Linked DNA regions of Endozoicomonas gorgoniicola. The protein of the gene in region 1 interacts with the protein of each later gene in a pairwise test. Links are inferred from orthologs where the notes say so. Each region holds a gene or a part of one and is shown on either strand. Other genes may lie near its edges.

Evidence for each region.
Region 2: the proteins of NX722_RS11400 (region 1) and NX722_RS13225 interact in binary tests that used the Escherichia coli proteins (3 or more experiments, as listed by UniProt). The link is inferred for Endozoicomonas gorgoniicola from one-to-one orthologs.

What each region holds. Positions count from the first base shown.
Region 1 is NZ_JAPFCC010000001.1:2,489,067-2,499,068, forward strand. Bases 4,846-7,564 are described here. They hold NX722_RS11400 (septum formation initiator family protein), read right to left. Parts: upstream 6,482-7,564; coding sequence 6,209-6,481; downstream 4,846-6,208. Other genes in these bases: ispF (2-C-methyl-D-erythritol 2,4-cyclodiphosphate synthase), read right to left, coding at 4,914-5,405; ispD (2-C-methyl-D-erythritol 4-phosphate cytidylyltransferase), read right to left, coding at 5,405-6,139; eno (phosphopyruvate hydratase), read right to left, coding at 6,664-7,564. In the rest of the region: NX722_RS11355 (peptidoglycan DD-metalloendopeptidase family protein), read right to left, coding at 1-88; NX722_RS11360 (hypothetical protein), read right to left, coding at 422-826; NX722_RS11365 (hypothetical protein), read right to left, coding at 838-1,092; NX722_RS11370 (DUF368 domain-containing protein), read right to left, coding at 1,383-2,309; NX722_RS11375 (protein-L-isoaspartate(D-aspartate) O-methyltransferase), read right to left, coding at 2,386-3,021; 5'/3'-nucleotidase SurE, read right to left, coding at 3,055-3,798; tRNA pseudouridine(13) synthase TruD, read right to left, coding at 3,776-4,837; more of eno, read right to left, coding at 7,565-7,956; NX722_RS11410 (glycoside hydrolase family 18 protein), read right to left, coding at 8,292-9,398; NX722_RS11415 (IS30 family transposase), read left to right, coding at 9,692-10,002. UniProt on the Escherichia coli protein: Essential cell division protein. May link together the upstream cell division proteins, which are predominantly cytoplasmic, with the downstream cell division proteins, which are predominantly periplasmic.
Region 2 is NZ_JAPFCC010000001.1:2,882,216-2,892,497, reverse strand. Bases 1-2,999 are described here. They hold NX722_RS13225 (cell division protein FtsQ/DivIB), read left to right. Parts: upstream 1-1,079; coding sequence 1,080-1,919; downstream 1,920-2,999. Other genes in these bases: ftsA (cell division protein FtsA), read left to right, coding at 2,056-2,999; NX722_RS13230 (D-alanine--D-alanine ligase), read left to right, coding at 74-1,135; murC (UDP-N-acetylmuramate--L-alanine ligase), read left to right, coding at 1-19. Also shown: more of ftsA, read left to right, coding at 3,000-3,291; cell division protein FtsZ, read left to right, coding at 3,357-4,580; lpxC (UDP-3-O-acyl-N-acetylglucosamine deacetylase), read left to right, coding at 4,680-5,594; NX722_RS13205 (M23 family metallopeptidase), read left to right, coding at 5,895-6,830; preprotein translocase subunit SecA, read left to right, coding at 7,094-9,835; bifunctional glutamate N-acetyltransferase/amino-acid acetyltransferase ArgJ, read left to right, coding at 9,988-10,282. UniProt on the Escherichia coli protein: Essential cell division protein. May link together the upstream cell division proteins, which are predominantly cytoplasmic, with the downstream cell division proteins, which are predominantly periplasmic. May control correct divisome assembly.

The DNA.
Region 1 (10,002 bases):
CAGTCAGCCCTATAAACGCCAGAACAATCAGGCTTATTTTTGAGCAAACACTCAATTTAATTTGATGGTACTTTGCGAATATAATCATTGGCGTTATCCCAATCTTCGCCACGTATGATTCAGAGAATTTATAACTAAACCAATTTTTAAAAAAGTAATTTTAAGTCAAAAAAATATATGCAAGTTATCAGGCTCATCTGTATTCCGGTTTTTATACAGATCATCCTTAGCAGATTAATAAACGTCGTTTTTAAAAAAAACATTAATACTATCTATTCAACTAACTTATAAAACGGACGTCCAAAACTTGTTCAGGCAAATAGTCGCACACTGCGAACAGCAAGTCTCTGCTTTTGCAAAACTCTTACGAAACCAGCACTCACATAATGGCAGGCAACTTTTTCAGACTATTTTCTGATACTCAGCGATCCGGATTATCCTGACGCTCTTTGCAGTACCATTTTAAGAGCGCTTCAAAACGAATTCTCAAAGCACTCTCTTCAAGACGAAGTTCAGAATGCTCAGCCTCCAGCTGTTCAATGGCGGCCCGCGAAAGACTTCCTGACTCGATGAAGTGCCTGATCAGTTGTCCAAACTCTGAAACTTTCACGACTACACTTGAGTGTTGAGTTAAGATATTCATAATTCCCTCTTTTGTTAAAGAGTCCAGTTCATAGGCATAATTTTCAAGAGCATTTTCACAGGCTTCAGAATATGGATCTGAATCATCATCTTCGGAAGTAAGCCTGACAGCTTCCGCCTCATCCGAGTTCCCCGTAAAGTAATCTCTACCGCACAGGCGAAAAAGAAAAGAAAAGAATCGCAACAACCAGCGCCTTACAGGACTTTGATGCTCAGGATTATCATAAGGCTCATGTCGAGAGTAATCAGAAGGGCGCTCCGGCGGTTCATTTCCGCCAGATCCGGTTGAGACGCTGCCCTGAACAGAGTGGCTACAGCTTCCCGCTCGTAACAAATGTACCTGATTAGAACCTGACCGATAAACAACGACTGTCTTTTTTTCTCCTGGTGTATTGCCTGAACCACACTGATAAAAATACTGGCTGCCTGCAAAACCGGAAAGGAAGACATGATTTTCATGGCCTATGCGATGATAATCTGAAATTGCCAGACAAAGCTCACTGGCTCCGGCATCTTCTGTAAAAAAAACAATTACCAGGCACAAGAGCAACCACTTCGAAGTTTGTCCCGCTTCAGTATTTGGCAAAGCCTGTTTCCCCTATAAAAACATTTGACCTTTTCACGAACACCACACGGTCTAGACTCAAATTGATTTCAGGGCAAGCAGGAAAGCATCATGGTTTATTATTCGAACCATGATGCTTCACAGACAGGGGCAAATGCCGTCACACAGTTGCTGATTACTTGCGGCTTCCTAACCACTCAATAACCAAAAACATAACAATCGCTACAACCATCAATGATAAGCCTGGCAGGAGTAAAGCTGGCTCCCCGGTCAGGGATTCATAGTTGAAAGGAGAAACATTCACTTCCAGAAAAGGGACTTCCTGACCCGAGCTGTTAAGACGGGTTTCCAGCGTCTGCTTCCAGGGCCAGACCTTGCCAAGAGCCCCAACCATCAAACCGGTTAACAGTGACAGAGCCAGATCACGGTGTTTACGTAACAGCCAGGACAGTATGTGTGAAAAACTCAACAGCCCGACAACACAGCCAGAGGCGAAAACTGTCAGAACCATCAGATCCAGCGTTTTCAATGCCTGCAGAACCGTAGCATACAAGCCCATCAGCAACAGCAGGAAACTACCGGAGATTCCCGGCAGAATCATCGCACAGATAGCGATCGAACCGGCAAAAAACAAAATCAACGGTGTTGGCGTCAGACTGGCAGGCGTCAGGGTACCAATCATATAGGCAGAGACTGCCGCCAGCACAAACAGTATCCCGCCAGTCACACTGTAATGACGAACCTGTCGAATCATGTGAAAGCCGGACACCAGAATCAGCCCAAAGAAAAACGACCAGATCAGTACCGGATATTCCGCCAGCAGATAACTGATCAGATGCGCGAACGATAGAACACTAATCAGAATGCCGCTGAATACACAGACAAGAAAAGTGCCGTCTACTTTTTTCCAGCAGGCTCCGATACCTTCGTTTTTCAACAGCAACAGCAGTGTCGGTGAAAAGCTGCGCAAAGAATTCAGCAGCCGGTCATAAATGCCGGTAATAAAGGCAATGGTGCCACCGGACACACCCGGTACCACATCGGCAGCCCCCATGGCCATACCTCTGAGCAGCAGCCCGAGAAAATCTGTTTTAACAGACATAATCTAACAATCCTGAATAGTCAGGCGTTGAGCCGCCTGAATTTAATTTTTTAAAAACCAATGTTCGGGTAAATCCCTACCGTATAACACCGCTCAGCATGGGAACAAACCGCACGAGTTCCAGCACTTCCTGATGAAACTCCTGCCCATGGCGTACCACCAACAGCAGTTCCTGATGAAAATCACCCACTGGAATCACCAGGCGTCCACCCTTTTCAGACAACTGTTCCAGCAGCTCTAAGGGTACCTTGCCCGGAGCAGCCGTTACCATAATCCCATCAAAAGGTGCCAGACCTTGCCAGCCCATGGTGCCATCACTCAACTTCAGGTGCGCATTGAACAGCGATAACCGCCGCAGCCGACTGCGCGCTTTTTCCTGTAATAGCTGTATTCGTTCCACGGAGTAGACCTGCTTCACCAGATGAGCCAGTACTGCAGTCTGGTAGCCGGAACCCGTCCCTACTTCCAGCACCTTATTCAACGCTCCCCCTGCCATAAGTGCTTCCGTCATACGGGCAACAATATAGGGCTGAGATATCGTCTGATTATGGCCTATAGGCAGGGCGGTATCTTCATACGCCCGCTGCGCCAGTGCCTCGTCAACAAAAATATGACGGGGAACTTCCCGCATGACTTCCAGAACATCCGTTGAAACAATCCCCTGCTCCGCCAGACGATTTATCAACCGGTCACGGGTTCGACGGGATGTCATTCCTATTCCCTTCAGTTCTGCATCCCTCATCCTTCAGCCTCCCAACCAGTGCTGTACCTGAGTCAATGTTCCGTGATCCGTCTGGTCATACTGCAGTGGCGTCACTGACACATAGCCGGCGGCAATGGCATGAAAATCAGTGCCGTCTCCGGCATCCTGCTCTTTACCCACCGATGTAATCCACCAGGCTTCCCGTCCACGGGGGTCAACCACTTTTAACGGCGCATCGGGTCGCTCACGATGCCCCAGTCGGGTGACCTTCATTCCCTTTATATCGTCATAAGGGAGGTTTGGTACATTAACATTCAGAACTGACCCGGGCGGCAGGGTTAACTGGTCCAGTTTCTGAATCAGCTCAAAGACGACACGCCCTGCTGCGGTAAACCCTTCATCGCTGTCACCGCACAGTGATACAGCAATCGCCGGTTTACGCATAAAGCGCCCTTCCAGAGCCGCTGCCACCGTACCTGAATAGAGTACATCGTCTCCCAGGTTAGCACCGTGATTGATACCGGAAACCACAATATCCGGCGCAGTTTCAAGCAGCACGCTCACAGCAAGATGCACACAATCAACCGGAGTACCATCAATGGCATAAAAACCATTGCCCTGAAGGCTGGGGCGCAGTGGACGGTTCAGAGTCAAGGCACTGCTGGCAGCAGTGCAGTTACGGTCAGGGGCGTACACCGAGCAATGACCCAGCCCTTTCAGACTCTGGTAAAGGGCAGCCAACCCCCGGGCAGTCACACCATCGTCATTGCACAACAGCAGGTTCAAACCGATCCCTCTCTTCACACAGCAGAAGTTCTCGCAGTATCGAAGTGGCAAAGCACCCTTTGGGTAACGCAAAGCTGACCTGCAGGGTCAGGTCATCATTCCACTGCCACTGCATTTGATCAGGAATAAGTCGTATAGCACGCCGCTCCTGCTTCATCCGGGCATCTTCCAGCCCTGACTTCAGAGCCGGATACGGCTCCAGCGTTGCCAGCTCCAGAGCCTTGCAGTCAGCTTCAGACAGAAGTTCACCTTCTCCCCAGAGCGGTGCCGTCAGCATCACCTCACCACGATGTATTCTCGCCATCAGTTCATCATTATGATCCCTGAGTATCAGGCTGCCACTGTCCTGAAATCCGGGTACGTCGCCCGCTATATAATCGAGCCAGTTGTTCTGGTTGACTCGTTCAGAAACAATGCGGTTAAACAGCCAGGAACGCGCGGCAGACAGGTACATTGAGCGTTTATTCTTGTGAGCCCGAAATTCACCGGCAAACATTTTGATGGCCCGTTCCAGATTTTCACCCCGTCGTCCGAAGCGCTGTTCACCAAAATAGCTGGGAACGCCCTTGACAGAAACAAGATCGAGCAATGTATCAAGCTGTTCGCGGTCAGCATCAACATTTTTCAGGGTGATGATAAACCGGTTGCCTTTCAACGCACCGGTTTTTAATTTACGCCGATGTCGGCTGACCTGCAGGATACGGATATTATCTTCCTGAAAATCACTCCAGCGAGGTTCTTCCATGCCCGGCATCCAGACACTAAACCACTGTCGGGTAATTCCGTGGCGATCCTTGCGCCCGGCATAGCTGACCGAGAGTCGTTTAACTCTGGCGAACCTGGCAAGCCTTCCTGCCACCCAGTCCGTATTTTCACCCTGTTTTTCAACATAAAGCAGAACATGCTCCCCTTCGCCGTCCGGCTCAAAAGGCAGCAGTTCCTCAACAATAAAATCTTCAGGCTGTTCTTTAAACAGCGCCTTGCCTGCAGGGTCACCCCATGCATACGCCCAGTCCATGGGATAGGAAAGATCACTCATACATATTCACTTGAACTTGAAATAGACACTTGAAATAGACACTTCAATTAGCCGCTGTGTTGTTTCAGGCAGCGTTTCATTCAACAGAACGTGGGCTTATCAAAACAACAGCATGGACAGCTATACCTTCCTTACGTCCGGTATAACCCAGTTTTTCGGTAGTGGTCGCCTTCACGTTGACACAGTCTCGTTCAACGCTCATATCTTCAGCCAGATGGCGGCACATGGTTTCAATATGCGGAGCCATTTTCGGCGCCTGAGCCACAATGGTGGCATCCATATTAACGACCGAAAACCCTTTCTCTGCCAGCAGGCTGACCACATGACGCAATAACTTACGACTGTCGATGCCTTTATAGCGAGGGTCGGTATCCGGAAAATGCTGACCGATATCACCCAGGGCAGCCGCGCCCAAAAGGGCGTCGGATACGGCATGCAGCAGCACATCCCCGTCAGAGTGAGCCAGCAGGCGTTGGGGGCTGGAAATTTTGACACCGCCCAGAATTATATGATCACCGTCGCCGGGTTCGGCAAAACGGTGGACGTCAAAACCGTGTCCTATTCGCATCAGACTGTCTCTATCAATTTCGCTTGTTGTTGCAGATACAATGAGGCCAGTGCCAGATCTGAAGCTCTGGTGACTTTAATATTGTCGCCATGACCTTCAACTATACGCGGCTTATGACCGGCAAATTCCATAGCGCTGGCTTCATCCGTAATGTTCACGCCTGCTTCCATGGCCTTGCTCAGCCCGTCAATCAGGGGTTTCAGGCGGAACATCTGAGGGGTCAGAGCATGCCAGAGGTTCTCACGATCCACCGTTTCAGTGGTAACGCCATCTTTGTTGGAACGCTTCATGGTATCCCTGACCGGCATCCCCAGCAAACCACCAATGGGGTCGTTTTCAAGGGATTTCACCAGCCAGTCCAGATCAGACTGGCGAATACACGGACGTGCAACATCGTGAACCAGAACCCAGTCTGTGTCTTCAGCCAGCTCATCCAGTACGGCCAATCCGTTCACAACCGAGTGATAACGCTCTTTGCCCCCTTTTGCCAGAATGATACGAGGGTCTCGCAGCAGTGCCACTTCCGGATAATATTCATCATCAGCCCCTAACACCACGACCAGCTTTTCCAGTAACGGAAAGTCCAGCAACCGCTGCAGGGTATGTTCCATCAGGGTTTTGCCCTGAATTTCAAGATACTGTTTAGGTATATCTGCATTCATGCGGCGCCCTACGCCTGCTGCAGGCACGACAGCCCAGTACTTATCACGAAGCGTTTCACGAGAACGAGTCATTGCGGTACTCACTATTAATCCACCGGATAATCCGCCAGACGACTGATGGCTGCATGGCAGCACGGGAAGTTAATCATAGATAAGGTAGAAGGTTTCGTCCTTGCGAACCATACCCAGATCGAGCCGGGCCTGTTCTTCAACGATTTCCAGCCCATTTTGCAGTTCAACCACTTCCGCAGCCAGTGAACGATTACGCCGATAAAGGCGCTCATTTTCATTCTGCTGGCGCTCAATCTGTTCGCGGGTATAAAGCAGCTCACTGATACTGCCTTCGCCAAACCAGAGCTGAGATTGCAAAAAAATAAATGTGATGGTTAGAACCGAAATGACCAGCTTGTGCATGTAAAATTCCCTGATATGCAGCCTGTCAGTTTAACAAACCACCAGGGCATGATAAAAGCCAGTATTGCAGGGAAAACTTAAAGGGAAAACTTAAATAGAAAAAACATAAGCAAAAAGGGAGGCATATTGCCTCCCTTTTTATGGGGTTAACCCGGAATCACAAGGTGATTCAAGCAGCCAGATTATGCACGCTTGAATTCAGCCAGGCCGCGGTAAGGCGCCTTTTCACCCAGAGCTTCTTCGATGCGCAGCAGCTGGTTGTACTTGGATACACGGTCAGAACGGCACAGGGAGCCGGTCTTGATCTGGCCAGCCGCAGTACCAACCGCCAGGTCAGCGATGGTAGCGTCTTCAGTTTCACCGGAACGGTGAGAGATAACGGCAGTGTAACCAGCGTCCTTAGCCATCTTGATCGCTTCCAGAGTTTCGGTCAGGGAACCGATCTGGTTGAACTTGATCAGGATGGAGTTAGCAATACCCTTGTCGATACCTTCTTTCAGGATCTTGGTGTTGGTTACGAACAGGTCGTCGCCAACGATCTGGATCTTGTCACCCAGGATGTCTGTCTGGTACTTGAAGCCGTCCCAGTCAGATTCGTCCAGACCATCTTCGATAGAGATGATTGGGTACTCTTCACACAGCTTGGCCAGGTAGTCAGAGAATTCGTTGGAGGAGAAGATCTTGCCTTCACCCTTCATGTTGTACTGACCGTCAACGTAGAATTCGGAAGCCGCACAGTCCATAGCCAGAGTGATGTCAGAGCCCAGCTTGTAGCCAGCCGCTTCAACCGCTTCCTTGATAACTGCCAGAGCGTCAGCGTTGGAAGCCAGGTTTGGAGCGAAACCACCTTCGTCGCCTACTGCAGTGTTCAGGCCTTTAGCAGACAGTACTTTCTTCAGGGCGTGGAATACTTCAGCACCCATGCGCAGACCTTCGGAGAAAGTCTTGGCAGAAACAGGCTGAATCATGAATTCCTGAATGTCTACGTTGTTGTCAGCGTGCTCACCACCGTTCAGGATGTTCATCATTGGAACAGGCATGGTGAACTGACCAGCAGTGCCGTTCAGGTCAGCAATGTGCTCGTACAGTGGGATGTTCTTGTCGGTTGCAGCCGCTTTAGCAGCCGCCAGGGAAACCGCCAGAATAGCGTTCGCACCCAGTACTTCCTTGTTTTCAGTACCGTCCAGCTCGATCATCGCCAGATCCAGACCTTTCTGGTCCTGAGCGTCACGGCCCAGCAGAGCTTCGCGGATCTTGCCGTTTACGTTGGCAACAGCTTTCAGAACGCCTTTGCCCAGGTAACGGGACTTGTCGCCGTCACGCAGTTCCAGAGCTTCGCGGGAACCAGTGGAAGCACCGGAAGGAGCAGCCGCACGACCCATAGCACCGGATTCCAGGATAACGTCAACTTCTACAGTTGGGTTACCACGGGAGTCCATGATCTCGCGACCTTTGATTTCAACAATCTTAGACATGGTATTTACTCTCAGCATCTTCTCATTGAAGAGAAACGTAAGGGGAACTTAATAAAGCCGGGAATACTATCGAATTCCCTGAGCGGAAGTACCGAACCAGTAATGGATATTTCGCCACATCACGCAAACCATTGACGCAGGTCAAAAGCGCAGTTGCGTGGCCGCAAGCCCGGAATCAGGTTGCATCACCCATTTGACGACGCAACTATACCAACTCTCAGGCGGTTATCAACTATTGCAAAGTCGGACATCGCAGGGCCCGAAAACACCCTTATGAGCACACGAATTAACACAAAAGAATGAATTACACCCTAATAAACAGCACACCCGGCCAGTTAAAACTCATCTTTAACATCTTGTGTTATGCGGGGTGCCATTAAGGCATCAAGAAAGGCCTGATCAAAGTCCAGAGGCTCTTGTGTCACACTACTGCAAACAGGGGATGCATAACTTGTAGGGGTCGAACACGGGGTGTCCCGGTCAAAAGACCAGTAATGATACCCTCCTAACTTCAACTCCCTTCCATCGGAAACCATTTTTGTGATATCAGCCACCATTGTAACTTCATCTACCTGATCATTAACGCCTATCATAGGGGTCAATGCTATATCCCTAAACGGTACACCATGAACATGGTTCAAACTCTTTGCAGCATTAATGGCAGACTTCGCCATATCACAACGTCCCTCCGAGTCATGGGTACAATCGCTTGAACCATAATCCATTACCATTAAGTTCACGGTATACTCCAGTCCGCTCTTTCTTGCAGCATCCAGCGTCCACTTCCCATAAAGTGTAAGTGGATCGACCCGGGGATCTGGCCCCCCTCGCGCTGAAATTGTCAGACTGACTGGCAGCTGCATCCCCCTTTTTTTATAATCTTTCTGAGCCGCAGCCGCAAACTGCATTAAATTGTAAATCGCTTCCTCGCTGCCAGATTCGATATCAAAATCCAGCCCGGCAAAACTAGTCGAATTATAACGATCAACAAACGCCTTCATTCCCGCCTCAGAAGAGCAGGTAAAGGTGGCATTGGCCCCCCCGGTAGAGATCACATACTTAATACCATTTTGTACAAACCGCTTTATATTGGCATCTGCAAGTTGTTGTGCGTCCACACCTCCCCAGGTTTCGTTCCCACACTCACCGGTAGCAAAAGCCCATGTGACCAGTTTATTGCCCGGCAAGAGTTGCGATGGCGAATCCGCCAGATCGGTCGAAAAGGAAGGTTCCTGCAATTCACAGTCCTTATAAGGTAACAATGGCACGGGCTGGCTTTGTCCATGTACTTTTGTACTAATAACATAGGTATTCCAGTCCATGTTAATACTGATGTCTTTGTAAGGAGAAAAAATGACTTCATCGCCAAGTGCAGAAGAAATAGAAGGGAGTCCTACAAAACCACAAACACTGGAAACTGCGAGAAAACGAGGTATGTTCATAGCAACTTACTGACTTAAGACAGTTAATACACAATCAGCAAGTCTAGCTTTCAAACTGGCACAAGGGAAAAAATCATCAATACCTGAGAATAACTTAATGCGCCGTTACCTTCCCTTCACCTCCCTCCCTTTAATCTATCCGCATTGTTAACCAATGGTGAGATTGGAAAAGCCTGAATTCGTATCATAAGTGCATAACCTCTGTAACCAGAGGATTGTTTCAGAACCTTTGAAGTGAATCAGAACTCAGGGGTATTCTGTAAAGCAACCAAACCATACAGAGGAAGCCAAGGATGGCCTATACACACCTGAGCTCTGAAGAGAGATATTATATCGAAACTGAACTCAAAAATGGGACTTCACAAAACAAAATTGCTAAAAAGCTTGGCCGTTCACAGCCTACCGTGTCGCGAGAAGTAAACCGCAATAAAGGGCAAAGAGGGTACAGGCACCAACAGGCTAATCGCACAGCTCGGCAGCGGCACAAAGATAAGCCAAAAGCTATTAAGCTGACAGACGACATTAAACAACGTATTTCAAACGATATCCGTTCAGATTGGAGTCCTGAACAAGTGGCTGGAAGGCTTGAAAAGGACGGTGTAAT
Region 2 (10,282 bases), 400 kb from region 1 along the record:
ATTAGGAGAGCCGGTGTAAATTCGCCGGCGATAAGTGAAAATGAAGTCCATGCCACAAGCAGGTCTTACAGGAATGAGTGAATCCAACACCAGCCAAAAGGCTGGCCAGAATCGAGATCAGTTTGATCCCCGGGCATTTGGTAAAGTGGCTGTCCTTCTGGGTGGTACTTCAGCTGAAAGAGAAGTCAGTCTGGTGACTGGCGACCGGATTTATGCGGCACTGGTTCGCAGTGGTGTGGATTGCAGAATGATTGACCCGGCTGATGACCTGATGGGACAGCTGGAAAGCTATCAGCCGGATCGTGCCTTTATTGCTCTGCACGGACGTGGTGGGGAAGACGGTACTGTTCAGGGGTTGCTGGAGTCCATGGGTATTCCCTATCAGGGCAGTGGTGTTCTGGCATCGGCCCTGGCGATGGATAAATACCGCACCAAGCTGCTGTGGCAGGCGGTTGGGCTACCTACTCCGGATTTTCGTCTGGTAGAAACCCCGGACATGCTTGAGTACTGTGCTGACATGCTGCCAGTATTTGTTAAACCCAGCCTGGAAGGTTCCAGTGTTGGTGTGGCCAGAGTGGATCGTGAGCAGGATCTTCTGCCTGCTTTTGAGAAAGCATCCGGACATAACAGTTCGGTTCTGGTTGAGCAGTTTATTGATGGGCCTGAATACACCGTAGCGATTCTTAATGGTGAAGCCTTGCCGGTGATTCGTATTGAAGCCCGGAATGAGTTTTATGACTATGAGGCAAAGTATTTGTCTGATGATACCGGTTATCGTCTGCCTTCCGGCCTCAGTAAAACCCGGGAACAGGAAATGCAGGCGATCGCCCTGACGGCGTTTGAGACCATTGGTTGCTCAGGCTGGGGGCGTGTGGACTTTATGGAAGACCAGCGTGGACGTTTCTGGTTGCTGGAAGTGAATACTATTCCCGGGATGACTGAACACAGTCTGGTGCCTATGGCCGCAAAGGCGGTAGGGCTGGATTTTGATGCGTTGGTTCTGGAGGTGCTGAAGTCATCATTGCCAGGTAATGTTCTATCAGACAACGTACTAGCAGACAGCAGTCTGGTAACAATGGATGATCACGAAAGGGAAAGCCAGATTGTTACTGAAGCGGAAGCAGACCCGGTCTAAGCGTTCAGGCAGTCAGGTGGATAGCGTTCAGATCAGAAGAAGGCGGCAGCCGCCTTCTTCTGGTCGTGTCCGGACTTATCTGTCTACTCATTCGCGTACCGGATGGCAGATTGCCCGGGTGACGACCGTTGTTGTCTTTCTGGGCGCAGTGTTGTGGGTATGGCCTTCACTGATGAACTGGTTGAACCGGCCGATAGCACGTGTGGAAATTCATGCCGGCTTTGAGTCTCTTAACCGGGTGAAGGTGGAAGCAGAGCTGGAACCGTTTCTGGTCAATCGTTTCTTTCATCTCGATCTGGAAGCGATGCGTCAGGCACTGTTGCAAATGCCCTGGGTTCGGGAAGCCAGTCTCAGACGACGCTGGCCGGATCGACTGGAGGTTTCCCTGCAAGAGCGTCAGGCGGTAGCCCGATGGAAGCAGGATAAATTAATTACTGGTGAAGGCGTTGTGTTTACCCCTGGGTCGGTGAGTGAATTTAAGTCGTTTCCGCTGTTATCCGGGGCGGATGATGAGGCACTTGAGGTTATGCAGCAATATCTGTCTATCAGTCAGTTATTGCGACCATTGGGGTTGTTGGTGGGCGGATTGCAACTGGGTTCGGCTGGTTCATGGCGATTCAGGGTTGATCATGTGACGGTTTATCTCGGTCGTGATCGGCGCATGGAACGGTTACAGAGGTTTGTCCGTCTGTACCATGCAAGGCTGGACAGTCGCTGGAACGAGGTAGAGCGTGTGGATATGCGTTACCTCAATGGTGCGTCTGTCGCCTGGCGACAGAATTAATGTAAAGGAAAAGCAGAAAGAGGCGGTGGTATCAGCGTGCTGACTGTCTGTGCTGACCATCTGTGCTGACCATCTGTGCTGACTATGAAAGTTATGCTGACTATGAAAGCTATTGCGGTTTAGGAAGATAAATGCCATGACATCGGCAGAGAACGGAAATTTGATCGTTGGGTTAGACATTGGCACCTCCAAGGTAGTGGCCATCGTCGGCGAGATTCTGGAAGATGGCGAGCTGGAGGTGATTGGTATTGGTTCCCACGCTTCCAGAGGTTTGAAGCGTGGTGTTGTCGTGAATATTGACTCTACTGTTCACGCCATGAAACGAGCCATTGAAGAAGCTGAATTAATGGCCGGTTGTCAGATTCATTCTGTTTATGCGGGAATTGCCGGTAATCATATCCGTAGTCTGAACTCCCACGGTATCGTGGCTATCAGGGAACGCGAAGTAACCAGAGCTGATATTGAACGGGTTATTGATGCTGCAAAAGCAGTAGCAATTCCTGCCGACCAGCGTATTCTTCATATCCTGCCACAGGAATATGTCATTGATTCTCAGGATGGCGTCAAAGAGCCGCTTGGGATGTCTGGCGTTCGCCTGGAATCAAGGGTGCATCTGGTCACCTGTGCGGTGAATGCCGCCCAGAACATTGAAAACTGTATACGACGTTGTGGGCTGGAAGTCGACGACGTCATTCTGGAACAGCTGGCATCGAGTTATTCTGTCCTGTCTGAGGATGAGAAAGAGCTGGGTGTCTGCATGGTGGATATTGGTGGTGGTACTACCGATATCGCCATTTTTACAGATGGTGCTATTCGCCATACTGCTGTTATTCCTATTGCCGGGGATCAGGTGACCAATGACATTGCCATGGCATTGCGCACACCGACCCAGCATGCGGAAGAATTGAAGATTAAATACGCCTGTGCACTGACTCAGCTGGCTGGTGCAGACGACATGATCAAGGTTCCCAGCGTGGGCGACCGCCCGGCTCGGGAGCTTTCCAGACAATCACTGGCAGAAGTCGTAGAGCCTCGTTATGAGGAGTTGTTTACGTTAATCCAGCAGGAGCTTCGTCGCAGTGGTTTTGAAGAACTGATCCCCGCAGGTATTGTCCTGACGGGTGGAACGTCGAAGATGGAAGGCGTTGTCGAGCTGGCAGAAGAAATATTCCATATGCCGGTAAGACTGGGAATGCCGCAAGCGGTGCGGGGTTTGGCCGATGTCGTATGTAATCCAATATATTCGACAGGTGTCGGGCTTTTGCATTACGGTCTTAAAGTCCAGCAGGATGGACGTAAGGAAGCAGTATACAGCAAGCAGGAGGACGGTGTGTTCAATCGGTTAAAACAGTGGTTTCAGGGTAACTTCTGATTGAACGCCACTGCCAATTTTTAGAAAATATCCTGTTTAAGGTGAGAGAATAAGGAGAGGGCCACATGTTTGAAATGTTGGAAGATAACGTGCCGCAGGAAGCGGTCATTAAAGTTATCGGTGTCGGCGGCGGTGGCGGCAATGCTGTCTGCCATATGCTGAACAGTCAGCTGGAAGGTGTAGAGTTTGTCTGCGCCAACACTGACGCGCAGGCTCTTAAGAAACAACATATGCAGGCGCATACACACCTGCAGCTGGGTGCTGGCATTACTCGTGGTCTGGGTGCCGGTGCCAACCCACAGATTGGTCGTGAAGCGGCCATGGAAGATCGTGATCGTATCAGCGATCTGTTGCAGGGTGCCGATATGGTGTTCATCACTGCTGGTATGGGCGGTGGTACAGGCACGGGTGCTGCGCCAATTGTGGCACAGATTGCTCGTGAAATGGGTGCATTGACAGTTGCGGTGGTGACCAAACCTTTCTCCTTTGAAGGTCGTCGTCGTATGTCAGTGGCTGAAGAAGGTCTGAAAGAACTGCAGGAAAATGTAGACTCTCTCATCTGTATTCCTAATCAGAACCTTCTGCCTGTACTGGGTAAGGATGTCAGCCTGCTCAACGCCTTTGGTGCTGCAAATGATGTGCTTCTGGGTGCAGTGCAAGGTATTTCGGAACTGATTACCCGTGACGGTCTGATCAATGTCGACTTTGCAGACGTACGTACTGTGATGTCGGAAATGGGTATGGCAATGATGGGTACGGGTTCTGCTACGGGTAGCAATCGTGCAGTTGAAGCCGCTGAACGTGCCATTCGCAGCCCGCTGCTGGAAAATGTTAACCTTCGTGGCGCTCGTGGCGTACTGGTTAATATCACCGGTGGTATGGACATGGGGCTTAACGAGTACACCGAAGTGAACGAAACGGTGGCCGAGTTCGCTTCTGAGAACGCCACGATTGTTGTCGGAGCCGTTATCGATACTGAAATGAGCGATGAGTTGCGAGTGACTGTGGTGGCAACCGGCCTGGGTAGTGAAGAGTCTGAAACAGACCCTGCCCTGAAGGTGGTTGACGGTTCTCGTCCGCGCACAACCCGCAACGATGGATCACTGGATCTTAAAACCCTGGATATTCCACCGAGCATCCGCAATCGTACCAAAGATGCGGAAGAGGCTGGCAGGCCTGCAACGGTAACCGCCGATGCAGAGCCAGAGCCACCAAAACGTCAGACAACATCGACTGACAATGTAGATTATCTGGATATTCCGGCGTTTTTGCGTCGGCAGGCTGATTAATTGAGTGTAAGTTACGACTTGTGTCAAATGTAACTTTTGTTACAATAAGTCGTTACATTCAAATAACAGGGACCTTACAGGTCGCGGAATTGCGTAATCATGATCAGACAGCGTACCCTGAAAAACATTATTCGTGCCACGGGAGTAGGGTTACATTCTGGCGAAAAGGTCTATTTGACCCTGAAGCCAGCTCCCGTTGATACAGGTATCATCTTTTGTCGTACGGATCTCGACCCAGTTGTAGAGATACCCGCACGTGCCGGGAATGTGGGGCAGACTACGCTGTGCACATCTCTGCAGAAAGATGGTATTCGCGTAGATACCGTCGAGCATCTTCTGTCCGCTCTGGCAGGACTGGGCATTGATAATGCCTATGTTGAAGTCAGCGCCCACGAAGTGCCTATTATGGATGGCAGTGCCGGTCCTTTCGTTTTCCTGGTTCAGTCTGCGGGAATCCGGGAACAGGAAGCACCGAAAAAGTTTATCCGGATCAAAAAGGAAGTCGCCGTTTCTGATGGCGATAAAACGGCTACCTTCAAACCTTATGCAGGCTTTAAGGTAAGTTTTACCATCGATTTTGATCATCCGGTATTCAAGAGTCGTTCGCAGACTGCTGCGATTGACTTCTCCAGCACTTCCTTTGTCAAGGAAGTCAGCCGGGCTCGTACATTCGGCTTTATGCGGGATGTAGAGTACCTTCGCTCCCAGAACCTGGCTCTGGGCGGCAGTGTTGATAATGTAGTGGTGGTTGATGACTACCGTATCCTGAATGAGGATGGCCTGCGTTATCACGACGAGTTTGTAAAGCACAAGATGCTGGATGCCATTGGTGACCTGTATCTGCTGGGCAATAGCCTGATTGGTCAGTTTGTTGGCGTTAAGTCCGGCCATGAACTGAACAACAAGCTGGTTCGTCACCTGCTGGAAAACCAGGAAGCGTGGGAAGTGGTGACTTTCGAAGATGCGGAAGTATCACCAATTTCTTACCTCAAACCTGTAGCGGTTACCGCTTAAACGGTATCCGGACTTCAGGGTATGGACTGCTGAAGAAAAAAGGCCGCTTTTAAAGCGGCTTTTTTTGTGGTTGCAGTAAAGCATTTTGTAACTCATTGAGTTGTAAGCAAAAAATCGATTAATTTCCCTGTTTTCAGGTCATTCTGTAGTAGTTTGTTGATCTGTATTCTTGCGGGAATTTGTTTGTCGGTGCTAAAGTCCTTCACTTGTTATAACTCTTGGTTCAGTGTTCCTTGTCCCAATATCTGGTCGGGATAAGTGAGGGACTGTATTTAAAAGGCGGGAGCCCAGGGCTTTTTAATGAAAGTCATAGTTGTCAAGCAGGATCATTCACGCACCCGGTCATTCAGAGTCAGTGGACAACGTCTGGCCGTTGCAGCGGCACTGGTCGTTACGCTGTCTGTATCTCTGGGTGGTGGCTTAATGTATGGCTTCCTTAAATATGATTCGGATATGATTCTGACCGAAGAGGGTCTGGAGAACTGGAAGCAGACACTACTGGGTCAGAAGCAGGATCTTGCCTCCGTTCGTGAAGATGCCGGACGCCAGCTGGATGCCCTGACATTGCGTCTTGCGGAACTGCAGGGACGTATTACACGACTGGATGCTCTGGGCGAGCGGCTGACGTTGCTGTCCAACCTGGACGATGGTGAATTTGATTTCAGTCAGGTACCAGCGCTGGGTGGTCCTGAGCAACAGCCTGACAGCTTTCAGGTTTACGCCAAACCATCGCTGACGGATGCGCTGGACAAACTGGCGGAACAGATTGATAACCGCGAGCAGCAGTTGCAGTTGCTGGACAACCTGCTGATAAACAAGGCGCTTGATGATGAAGCGTTCCTTAGCGGGTTGCCCGCCGCAAAAGGCTGGTTATCATCCCGCTTTGGAGCCCGAACCGATCCGTTTACCGGCAAGGACGGCTGGCATAACGGTATTGATTATGCCGCACCGCGCGGAACCGACATTCTCTCTCTGGGTGCAGGGGTGGTGGTCTGGTCCGGTGATCGGTGGGGCTTCGGCACAATGGTTGAGATTAACCATGGCAACGGTTACGTCACTCGCTATGCCCACAATGACTCAAATGTTGTCAAAGTGGGTGATATTGTGACCAGAGGACAGGTGATCGCCAAGATGGGAAGTTCAGGCCGTTCTACCGGATCTCATGTGCATCTTGAAGTATTGGAGAACGGTAAGGCTGTCGACCCTCAGCGATATATGTATCGGGCTGCGAAATGATCTGACGATTACAGGCGGTTCGGTAAAGGAAGTGTGGCGCTGCATTTCCAGCTGAACTACATTCTTTCCGGTTGTTCGCTGGGAGGATTGAAAACCGGGCGACGCGTTCATATATAAAGATGGGGATAGAATCTGGTCTACTGCCGTGATTTAGCAGTTTATAGTTCGCTGAATCACACAGACTGTACTAGCAGATTTTATGCGGTTTAAGTTTACCGGATTTAGCCCAGTAAACCGGTTGAGAGATAGTCAATCACACAAGTATGTTTGCTTCTTTAGTCAAAAAAATTATTGGTAGCCGTAACGACCGGCAGCTGAAACGAATGCGTAAGCTGGTTAAGGCCGTAAATGCACAGGAAGACAGTATTTCAAGCCTGTCTGACGAAGCGTTACGTGCCAAAACTCAGGAATTCAAAGACCGCTACCAGCAGGGGGAAACCCTTGACGCCATTCTGCCTGAAGCCTTTGCGGTGGTTCGTGAAGGTGGTAAGCGCAGCATGGGTATGCGCCATTTCGACGTTCAGCTGATCGGTGGTATTACCCTGCACGAAGGTCGTGTAGCGGAGATGCGCACTGGTGAAGGTAAGACCCTGATGGCGACCCTGCCAGCTTACCTGAATGCAATTACCGGCAAAGGCGTTCATGTTGTTACCGTTAACGACTACCTTGCCCGTCGAGATGCCAACTGGATGCGCACCCTTTACGAATTCCTTGGTCTGACAGTGGGTGTCGTGGTGCCACAGCAGGATCCGGAAGAAAAACGGGCGGCTTACCTGTCGGACATCACTTACGGTACCAATAACGAGTTTGGCTTTGATTACCTGCGTGACAATATGGCCTTCCGCAAGGAAGACAAATTTCAGCGTCCTCTGCACTTTGCGGTTGTCGATGAAGTCGACTCTATCCTGATCGACGAAGCCCGTACGCCTCTGATTATCTCGGGTCCGGCGGAAGACTCTTCTGAGCTGTACCGTCAGATGAACGAACTGGCTCCAAAGCTGGAACGTCAGATTGAAGAAGTGGCCGAAGATGAAGAGCCTACCAAGCACTACACTGTTGACGAGAAAACCCGTCAGGTTGAACTGACTGAAGTGGGTCACCAGTTTGTTGAGGAAATGTTGCAACAGGGTGGCTTGCTGCCTGAAGATGAAAGCCTTTACTCTTCGCACAACCTGACCATGCTGCACCATGTCAATGCTGCGCTGAAAGCTCATGTGCTGTTTACCCGCAATGTTGAGTACATTGTTCAGAACGGTGAAATCCTGCTGGTTGATGAACACACGGGTCGAACCATGCCGGGGCGTCGTCTGTCTGAAGGTTTGCATCAGGCACTGGAAGCGAAAGAGAACCTGAAGATTCAGGCGGAAAGCCAGACCATGGCTTCCACCACTTTCCAGAACTACTTCCGTATCTATGAAACACTGTCCGGTATGACCGGTACTGCCGACACTGAAGCGTTCGAACTGCGTCAGATTTATGGTCTGGATGTGGTGGTTATTCCTACCCACAAAGAAATGGTGCGTAAGGATCATAACGATCTGGTCTATCTGACCATCAATGAAAAATACGACGCCATCATTGAAGACATCAAGGCAACTGTTGCTGAAAATCGTCCGACTCTGGTGGGGACGGCTTCGATTGATGCTTCCGAGCACCTGTCTGTTGCCCTGGACAAAGCGGGTATCAAACACAGCGTTCTCAATGCCAAATTCCACGAAAAAGAAGCTGAGATTATCGCTCAGGCTGGTAAGCCGGGTGCTGTAACGATCGCCACCAACATGGCAGGTCGTGGTACCGATATTATTCTGGGTGGTAACTGGGAAGCAGAGCTGGCTCTGATTGAAAACCCAACCAAAGAACAGGAAGACCAGGTTAAGGCTGAATGGCAGCAGCGCCACAATGGTGTGCTGGATGCCGGTGGCCTGCATATCATCGGTACCGAGCGCCACGAGTCCCGCCGTATTGATAACCAGCTGCGTGGTCGTGCCGGTCGTCAGGGTGACCCGGGCTCATCCCGCTTCTACCTGTCTCTGGAAGACAACCTGATGCGTATCTTTGCCTCTGACCGGGTGAAGAACTTTATGAAAGCCCTGGGTATGGAAAAAGGTGAAGCGATTGAACACCGCATGGTGTCTAACGCCATCGAAAAAGCCCAGCGCAAGGTGGAAGGCCGTAACTTCGATATTCGTAAGCAGCTGCTGGAATACGATGATGTGGCCAATGACCAGCGTAAAGTGGTTTACACCCAGCGTGACGAGCTGCTGAATGCCGATGATGTGGTAGAAAACATCGCGGTGATGCGTGAAGATGTTGTCAACGAACTGATCTCCGAATTTATTCCACCACAGAGTCTGGAAGAGCAGTGGGATATTAAAGGTCTGGAGAAGAAGCTGGAAACTGAACTGGCTGAAAATCTGCCGGTACAGAAGTGGCTGGATGAAGACGACCGTCTGGATGAAGAAGGGCTGCGTCAGCGTATTCTTGAATCCGTTGTAGAAAGCTACAAGAACAAAGAAGAGCTGGCGGGCGAAGAATCCCTGCGCAACTTCGAGAAGCATATTCTGCTGCGTATTCTGGATGACAAGTGGAAAGAGCACCTGGCAACTATGGATCACCTGCGTCAGGGTATTCATCTGCGTGGCTATGCCCAGAAGAATCCGAAGCAGGAATACAAGCGTGAAGCCTTTGAGCTGTTCCAGCACATGCTGGAAGACATTAAAGGCGACACCATTCGTATTTTGTCTCATGTGCAGGTCCAGCAGGACGACCACACGGCAGAGGAAGAAGAACGCCGTCGTCAGGAAATGGCCCGACGCATGCAGTTCCAGCACGCTCAGGCTGGCGGTATGGCTGCCGGAGAAGAGTCTGAAGAGGCTCAGGAAGCTGAGGGCAGTGTGCCGCATCCAGAGCCTTTCGTTCGTGAAGGACGCAAGGTGGGTCGTAATGAACCCTGCCCCTGTGGTTCTGGCAAAAAGTTCAAACAGTGTCACGGTAGAATAGCTTAACAAAAATAGCTTAACGCCTGCCGAACAGCACTGAGTCGCAGAAACGGGTCGCACTGGTTGTACTCCAGGCGACCCGTTTTCTTGTGTTTTTTGTTTAGTTTTCCTTTTTTGAAAAACTGGGGTAGTTTTATCGACTTCAGAACAAAGATTAAATGGGAGTCGTTATGGCTGTTGGTTCCGGTAACTGGCCTGAGGTTAAAGCCGTCAAGGGATTTCGTCTGGGGACGGCGGAAGCAGGGATTCGCAAAATAAACCGCCGGGATCTGGTGGTGATGGAATGGGATGAAGGGGCGAGCGTCGCCGGTGTTTTTACTCAGAATAAATTTTGTGCGGCTCCGGTACTGCTTGCTAAAGCTCGTCTTAACCAGAATCCCCGCTGTTTTGTGATCAATACCGGAAATGCCAATGCCGGCACCGGGCAACAGGGAATGCAGGCTGCAAAACAAT